2 regions of the Mitsuaria sp. BK041 genome follow, and region 1 is predicted to be linked to the other one. Evidence: riboswitches for the same ligand, from Rfam matches in the RefSeq annotation. Region 1 holds a riboswitch; the other holds the start of a gene.
What was found. Region 1 has a riboswitch for cobalamin ahead of FHT38_RS12715 (TonB-dependent receptor domain-containing protein). Riboswitches for the same ligand answer to the same signal wherever they lie in the genome.
Positions count from the first base shown of each region.

Region 2: it holds a riboswitch for cobalamin, as region 1 does, so the genes downstream of both, FHT38_RS02475 (TonB-dependent siderophore receptor) here and FHT38_RS12715 (TonB-dependent receptor domain-containing protein) in region 1, are expected to answer to the same signal.

Region 1 covers NZ_JACHYT010000001.1:3,008,909-3,012,686, forward strand. Annotated here, with positions in the region: gene metE (5-methyltetrahydropteroyltriglutamate--homocysteine S-methyltransferase) at 1-317, opposite strand, end outside; gene FHT38_RS12710 (LysR family transcriptional regulator) at 414-1,337, shown strand; cobalamin riboswitch at 1,436-1,711, shown strand; gene FHT38_RS12715 (TonB-dependent receptor domain-containing protein) at 1,781-3,673, shown strand.
Region 2 covers NZ_JACHYT010000001.1:557,639-561,416, reverse strand. Annotated here, with positions in the region: gene FHT38_RS02490 (50S ribosomal protein L25/general stress protein Ctc) at 1-477, shown strand, start outside; gene pth (aminoacyl-tRNA hydrolase) at 590-1,330, shown strand; gene FHT38_RS02480 (hypothetical protein) at 1,332-1,910, shown strand; cobalamin riboswitch at 1,906-2,173, shown strand; gene FHT38_RS02475 (TonB-dependent siderophore receptor) at 2,282-3,778, shown strand, end outside.

The DNA of each region.
Region 1 (3,778 bases):
TCATGCGCCGCCACGCCCCGCGCCATGGCGAAGTAGCGCCGCAGCGGCGACTCCTCGCCGGTGAAGCCGAAGCGTGCCGGCTCGCAGCCGAACAGCTGGATCAAGTCGGCCACCTGGTCGTAAAGCGCGAAGTCGCCCACGGTGACGTGGTCCAGCCCGGCGCCGGCTTGCAGACGCCAGTGCCGGGCCCGCAACTCGGCGGCGACGCCCTGGAGCGCGGCCTCGTCGATCTCGCCGCGCCAGTGGCGCTCCAGGGCGAACTTCAGCTCGCGGTTGGCACCAATGCGGGGGAAGCCCAGCACATGAGTCCGAATCATGTTGTTCTCTTCGAAATTGAATGGGATTCGGAATGTTCGCTGCCGGCGAACTATGATTCAAACGAAAGTTTTTTGCCTTCGTCATTAGGATCGCTCATGCAGACACCTCTGGAGCTGCGCCACCTGCGCACGCTGCTGGCCCTGCGCGAGGCCGGCAACCTGTCCCGCGCCGCCCAACTGCTGAACCTCACGCAGTCGGCGCTGTCGCACCAGCTCAAGGGGCTGGAGGACCATTACGGCACCGAGCTCTTCGAGCGCAAGTCCTCCCCACTGAGCTTCGGCGTGGCGGGTCAGCGGCTGCTCAAGCTCGCCGAGCTGGTGCTGCCGCAGATCGACGAGGCGGACCGCGACGTGCGCAAGCTGGTCGAGGGATCGGCCGGACAGCTGCGGATCGCCGTCGAGTGCCACACCTGCTTCGACTGGCTGATGCCGGCGATGGATGCCTTCCGGGAGCGCTGGCCGGAGGTTGAGCTCGACATCGTGTCGGGCTTCCAGGCCGATCCAGTCGGACTGCTGCACCAGGACCGCGCCGAGTTGGCGATCGTCTCGGATGTGGACGCGGAGGAAGCGGGCGTCGCCGTGCATCCGCTGTTCAGCTTCGAGATCGTGGCGCTGCTGCCCAAGGGGCACCCGCTGCTGGCCAAGCCATGGCTGGAGGCCGAGGACTTCGCCGCGCAGGCCTACATCCATTACCCGGTGCCCGACGAGATGCTGGACCTGGTGCGCAGCGTGCTCAAACCCGCCGGCGTGACGCCGCCACGCCGCACCAGTGAGCTCACGGTGGCGATGCTGCAGCTGGTCGCGAGCGGGCGCGGCTTCGCGGCGCTGCCGCTGTGGGCGGTCGAGGGCTACCTGGCGCGAGGCTACGTCGCGCGCCAGCGCATCGGGCCGTCGGGCCTGACCGGCCGCCTCTACGCGGTGAGCACCGGGCGGCTGGCGGCCAAGCCCTTCCTGGCCGATTTCGTGCGGATCATGCGCGAGACCTCGCTGGTGAACCTGGGCGGCGTGAGCCTGTTGTGAGCGCGCGCCGAACCGGTGAGGCCGGTGAGGCCGGCGGCGTGCCGAGCGCCCCGCCCCGTGGTCAGGCCCGGATGCGGCATCGGCGCCACGGGGCCGCCGCTATGATGCCGCCCGTTGGTGCTCGCGCCCGGCCCTCCGCCGGCGCAGTTCAACGGGAATCAGGAAGGGTCGCCCGCCCGCGGCCACGGCCCCAACCTGAGCTGCCCCCGCAACGGTAAGCGGAAGGCGCGCCCGGCCGACGCCGTCGACCCCCGATGGCCTCGGCCCCAGCGGCGCGCGACTCGTGGCTGGATCCACTGGACGGTCGTCCGGGAAGGCACCACGGGTTCGTTCTTCCGACAGCCCGGATACCGGCCAACAGGCGGACCCATCGCCCCGCGATGGGTCCATTCCGCATGCGGCCGCGGGGAAGCGGCCGTCTGCCGCCGCTTTGTGATTCCGACATGCAAGCCTCCCGTCCCCGCGCCGCGCTGCGCGCCGTTGCCCGTGCCGCGCTGATCGCCGCCCCGGTCCTGTCCACCGTCCCCTCCGTCGCCGTCGCGCAGTCCTCGCTCGACCCGGTCATCGTCATCGGCACCCGTGAGGCGCAGCCGCTGAGCCGCAGCGTCGCGGACGTCGTGCTCATCGACGCCGACACCCTGCGCGACAGCGGCGCCGGCAGCGTCGCCGACGTGCTGCGCCGCTACGCCGGCCTGCAGCTGGCGGCCAACGGCGGTCCCGGCCAGACGGCGGGCTACTTTCTGCGCGGCGCCAACACCAGCGCCACGGTCGTGATGATCGACGGCGTGCGGGTCGGCTCGGCGACGCTGGGCCAGGTGTCCTTCGAGGCCATGAGCCTGGCCAACATCGAGCGCATCGAGGTCCTGCGCGGTCCTGCCTCCGGCCTGTACGGCGCCGATGCGGTCGGCGGCGTGATCCAGATCGTCACCCGGCAGGGCCAGGGCCCGCTGGACCTGCGTGCCGGTGCGGCCGTGGGCGAATACGGCTCGCGCCAGGGCGACGTCTCGGTCAGCGGCGCGCGGGCCGGTTTCGACTACGCAGCCAGCCTCAGCCGCGACACCAGTGACGGCACGACCGCGATCCGCGGCGACCGCGGCAACAGCTCCTACAACCCGGACAAGGACGGCTTCACCCGCACGGTGGCGTCGGCCCGGCTGGGCTTCACGCCGGCCGAGGGCCACCACATCGGCGTCAGCGCGACGCAGAGCCGCCTGAACGCGCAATACGACAGCGCCACCTTCGACGACCAGTTCGTCGCGCATCCGGAAGGCGACTTCCGCAACCGGCTCAAGACGCGCCAGGCGGCGCTCGACTACCGCGGCACGCTCTCGCCGATCTGGACGACGACGCTGCAGTTCGCGCGCGGCACCGACGACTCGGTCAGCGGCCTGACCGACGCGACGCGCTTCAAAACCACCCGCGACCAGGCGACCTGGCAGAACGCGCTGCGCCTGGCGCCGGACCAGCAACTGGTGCTGGCCTACGAGCGCCTCGAGGAAAAGGCGGACGGCGTCACCAGCGACACGCTCAAGCGCACCAACAACGCCTACATCGCGGGCTACAGCGGCCTGTTCGGCCCGGCCGCCCTGGAGGCCAACCTGCGCCGCGACGAGAACTCGGTCTACGGCGACAACACGACCGGCAGCCTGGGCGGCAGCATCGCGCTGAGTCCGACGCTGAAGCTGCGGGCGCTGGCTGGCAAGACCTTCCGCGCGCCGACCTTCAACGACACCGACTTCCCCTTCTACGGCCACCGCGACATCCGTCCCGAGCAGGGCCGCAGCGCGGAGATCGGCCTGAACTGGCGCTCCGGCGCGAGCAGCGCGTCGGCGACGGTCTATCGCAACAAGGTCAAGGACCTGATCATCTACAACCCCGATCCGGCCCTGTGCCCGCCGGCACCGGACTTCGCCTTCGGCTGCGCGGCCAACGTCGGCCGGGCCAAGCTCACCGGCGCGACGCTGACCGGCGCGCACCGCATCGGCAACTGGAACCTGGCCGCGAACGTGGACTTCCTCGATGCGAAGGACACCGACACGGGCGCGCGGCTGATCCGTCGCGCGGCGCACCAGGAAAGTGTCTCCGTCGATTACGACACCGGCGCCTGGAGCGCGGGGGCGACGCTGACCGACATCGGCAAGCGGCCGGACACCGGCGCCACGCTGGGCGGCTACGCGCTGCTCGACCTGCGCGCCAGCTGGCGCTTCCTGCCGCAATGGCGCCTGGAGGCCAAGGTCCTCAACGCGGCGGACCGCGATGTCGAGCCGGTCTACGCCTACCAGGGCCTCGGCCGCCAGGCCTGGGTCGGCGTGCGCTATGACATGAAGGGCTTCTGAGCCGGGCCCTCCATGCGGCATGGGCGCCAGCGGTGAGCGGGCTGTCCATGCGCGCTCCGGAGGCGCGACTGGCGGCAACACGTCGCCAGGTCTCACCGTCCTTGT
Region 2 (3,778 bases), 2.5 Mb from region 1:
GCCATGAAGAAGGAAGCTTTCCACAGCTCCATCCTCGACATGGAAGTGGACGGCAAGACCACGCAAGTGCTGCTGCGTGACTTCCAGATGCACCCGTACAAGCAGCAAGTGCTGCACGTGGACTTCCAGCGCGTCGACGCCACGACCCGCATCACCAAGAAGGTGCCGCTGCACTTCGTCGGTGAAGCCGAGTCGCCGGCCGTCAAGACCGACAAGGGCACCGTGAACCACGTGCTGACCCAGCTGGAAATCACCTGCCTGGCGCAACAGCTGCCCGAGTTCATCGAAGTGGACCTGAGCAACCTGACGATGGGTCACTCGATCCATGTGAACGACCTGAAGCTGGCCGATCACATCAAGATCGTCACCCACGGCAAGCCGAACCCGGTCGTCGCCACCCCGGTGCCCCCGGTCGTGGAAGAGATCGTGGTGGCCGCCGCTCCGGCCGCGGACGACAAGAAAAAGAAGAAGAAGTAATTTCTTCCTCTGCGATGGATACGCCGCTGACGAGGCGCGTGTCCATCGCCCCGAAGAAGGCCCCGCTTGCGGGGCCTTCTGCATTTGGGCTCGACGCTGATAATTCCTCCCCATGATTCGTCTCTTTGTCGGCCTGGGCAATCCCGGCCCGGAATATGAGGACACCCGGCACAACGCCGGGTTCTGGTGGATAGATGCGCTGGCGCGCGGCCTCAAGGTCACGCCGCAGCTGGACACCAAGTACTTCGGCCTGGTGGCACGCGTCAACGATGCGCCGGGCGCCGCCGGTCCGATCTGGCTGCTGCAGCCGATGACCTACATGAATCTCTCCGGCAAGTCGGTGGCGGCGCTGGCGCGCTTCTTCAAGATCGCGCCGGAGGAGATCCTGGCGATCCACGACGAGCTCGAGATCGCGCCGGGCGAGCTCAAGCTCAAGCAGGGCGGCGGCAACGCCGGCCACAACGGCCTGAAGGACATGCAGGCCCAGCTGGGCAGCGCGAACTTCTGGCGCTTGCGGCTGGGCATCGGCCACCCGGGCCACAAGGGCGAGGTTGCCGGCTACGTGCTGCGCAAGCCGCCGCTGGCGGAGCGCCAGGCGGTGGAGGACAGCATCGCCAAGTCCTTCGAGGCCTTCAAGCTGATGACCGCCGGCGACATGGCCAAGGCCGTGGCGCTGCTGCATGCCAAGCCGCCCAGACCCAAGCCCCCCCGCCCCGCCCACCTGCCGCCGAAACCGGGCGCCCCGACAGGCGCCCCGGCGGACGCCCCACCGATGGGGGCGTCGGCCGCCGCCACGCCGGCGACGTCCACTCCCCCCGTTCCCGATCCCGTTCCCCCGACCTCCGGAGCCTGACATGCCGACGCGCGCCCCCTCGATCCTGATGACTGTTGTGCTGGTCCTCATGTTCGGCGCGGCGCACGCGCAGCCCGAGAGCGCCAAGCCCAAGCCCGCGCAGGAACGCACCTTCGGCTACTACCGCTGCGGCCCGCAGGGCCTGGACCTGCGCGACAGCCCCTGCCCCGACGGCCCGTCGCAGGCGCTGGACCTGCCGCAGGACCGCGTCGATCCGAAGGAGGCCGCCGCCGCCCGAAAGCGCGCCGCCGACGAGTCCCGCGAGCTCGCATCGCGGCAGCGCGAACGCGAACGCCTCGCGGCGCAATCGCCCGCGCCCGCCGCCGCCGGCATCGACGGCTCCATCGAGCCCCGGCCCCCGAAGGCGTCGACGCGCCCCTCCAAGCCCGCCGATCCGAAGAAGCCCAAGCCCAAGGATCCGAAGCAGCCGCCCAAGAAGAAGCCCAAGCTGCCGAAGTCGCCCGACCCGTCGCTGCCGCCCAAGCCGACGACCAAGCCCGGCAAGAAGGCGCCCGCGATGGTCGGCGATGGCGCGCTCCAGCCACTGCCCAGACGCGGCGAGGCGGAAACACCTCGCTAGAATGCGCGCCGTTGGTGCTCGCGCGGACATTGCGTCCGTGCAGTTAAACGGGAATCAGGAAGCGGGCGCATCGCCGATGCGCGAGCCAACCTGAGCTGTCCCCGCAACGGTAAGTGGCCACCGGCCGCGCGCCCCGGATCCTGACGAAGGACCCGGCACGCCGCCGGCACTGCCTGTCCCCATGTCCACTGGCGCGCCCGCGCTGGGAAGGACACAGGCAGCGGCCACCAGCCCGGATACCGGCCAACAGGTGGTGCCCGCCAGCCGATCCCGACCCGCCCACCCGGTGGATCGACGACGCAGCCGGCGGCATCGTTCCTCAGACGTCCTGCGGGTGAGCAGGGCCCTGAACCCGTCGTTGGTCCGTTCTCATGCTTCCGTTCGTTTCGCGCGCGCGCGCCGGTGCCCGCTCGCTGCTCGCCTTCACGCCGCTGGCGCTCGCCGCCACGGCCTTCGCGCAGTCCGCGCCCTCCTCCACCCCGGACGTTTCCTCAGCCGACGCCACCGCTCCCGCGAGCCGGCTCGACGAAGTCACCGTCACCGGCTCGCGCAGCCCGATGCGGCTGGGCGACATCGCCGCCGATCTCACCGTCATCCACCGCGACACCATCGAGCGCCAGGGCTTCGGCAACGTCGCCGCGCTGCTGCGCAACGTCGCCGGCCTGCAGATGACCAACAACGGCGGGCCGGGCAACACCACCTCCGTCTTCATCCGCGGCGCCGAGACCCGCCACACCGTCGTCCTGATCGACGGCGTGCGCATCGACGGCCAGTCCACCGGCGGCGCGCGCTGGGAGAACCTGCCGGTCTCGCTGATCGATCGCGTCGAGGTGCTCAAGGGCCCGGCCAGCGCGCTGTACGGCTCCGACGCCATCGGCGGCGTGGTGCAGATCTTCACGCGCCAGGGCAGCGGCCGGCCGCAGCTGGACCTGGGCGTCGGCGGCGGCAACCTCGGCCAGGTCAAGGCCGACGTGTCGCTGCTGGGCGGCAATGCGGACTTCGACTACGCCGGCTCGCTGGCCGTCGACCGCGGCACCGGTTTCAACGCCTACGGCCTCACGACCAGCAGGAGCTTCAATGCCGACAAGGACGGCTGGCGCAACTACAACGGCAGCCTGCGCCTGGGCGGCCGCATCGCCGAGGGCCAGCGCCTGGAGCTGCTCGGCCTGAAGAGCCGCAGCGACGTCGGCTACGACGCCGGCAAGAACGCCGACGACCGCGGCATCACCGAATCCATCGCCGCCAAGCTCAGCCTGAAGTCGGTCTGGTCGCAGGCGCTGTCGACGCAGCTCTCCGTCGGCCAGTCCGAAGAGAACTACGAGACGCGCCCCAGCGCCCCCTACCTGACCAGAACCCGCATCCGCAGCGCCTCGCTGCTGGGCTTCTACCGGATCGATGCCGCGCACCAGCTCAATGGCGTGCTGGAGCGGCGCGAGGACCGCCTCGTCAACGCCGACCTGGTCGGCGGCGGTACCGGCACGCGCAGCCAGAACGCGGCCGGCCTGAGCTACCTCGGCACGCTGGGCGCGCTGAGCCTGCAGGCGCACGGTCGCCATGACGACGACAGCGAGTTCGGCGGCATCGACACCGGCAGTCTGGCGGCCGGCTACCGGCTCGGTGGCGGCTGGCGGGTGACGGCCTCGGCCGGCAACGCCTTCCGCGCGCCGACGCTGTTCCACCGCGGCAGCGTCTACGGCCCGGACACCAGCAAGGGCTTCCCGGAACTGCGGCCGGAGCGCGGCCACAACCGCGAGGCCGGCCTGGCCTGGGCCCAGGGCGACCTGGACTTCGCCATCACCACCTTCCGCAACCGCGTCAGCGACCTGATCGCCTTCGGCGCCGCGGGCAGCTGCCGCTCCACGACCGGC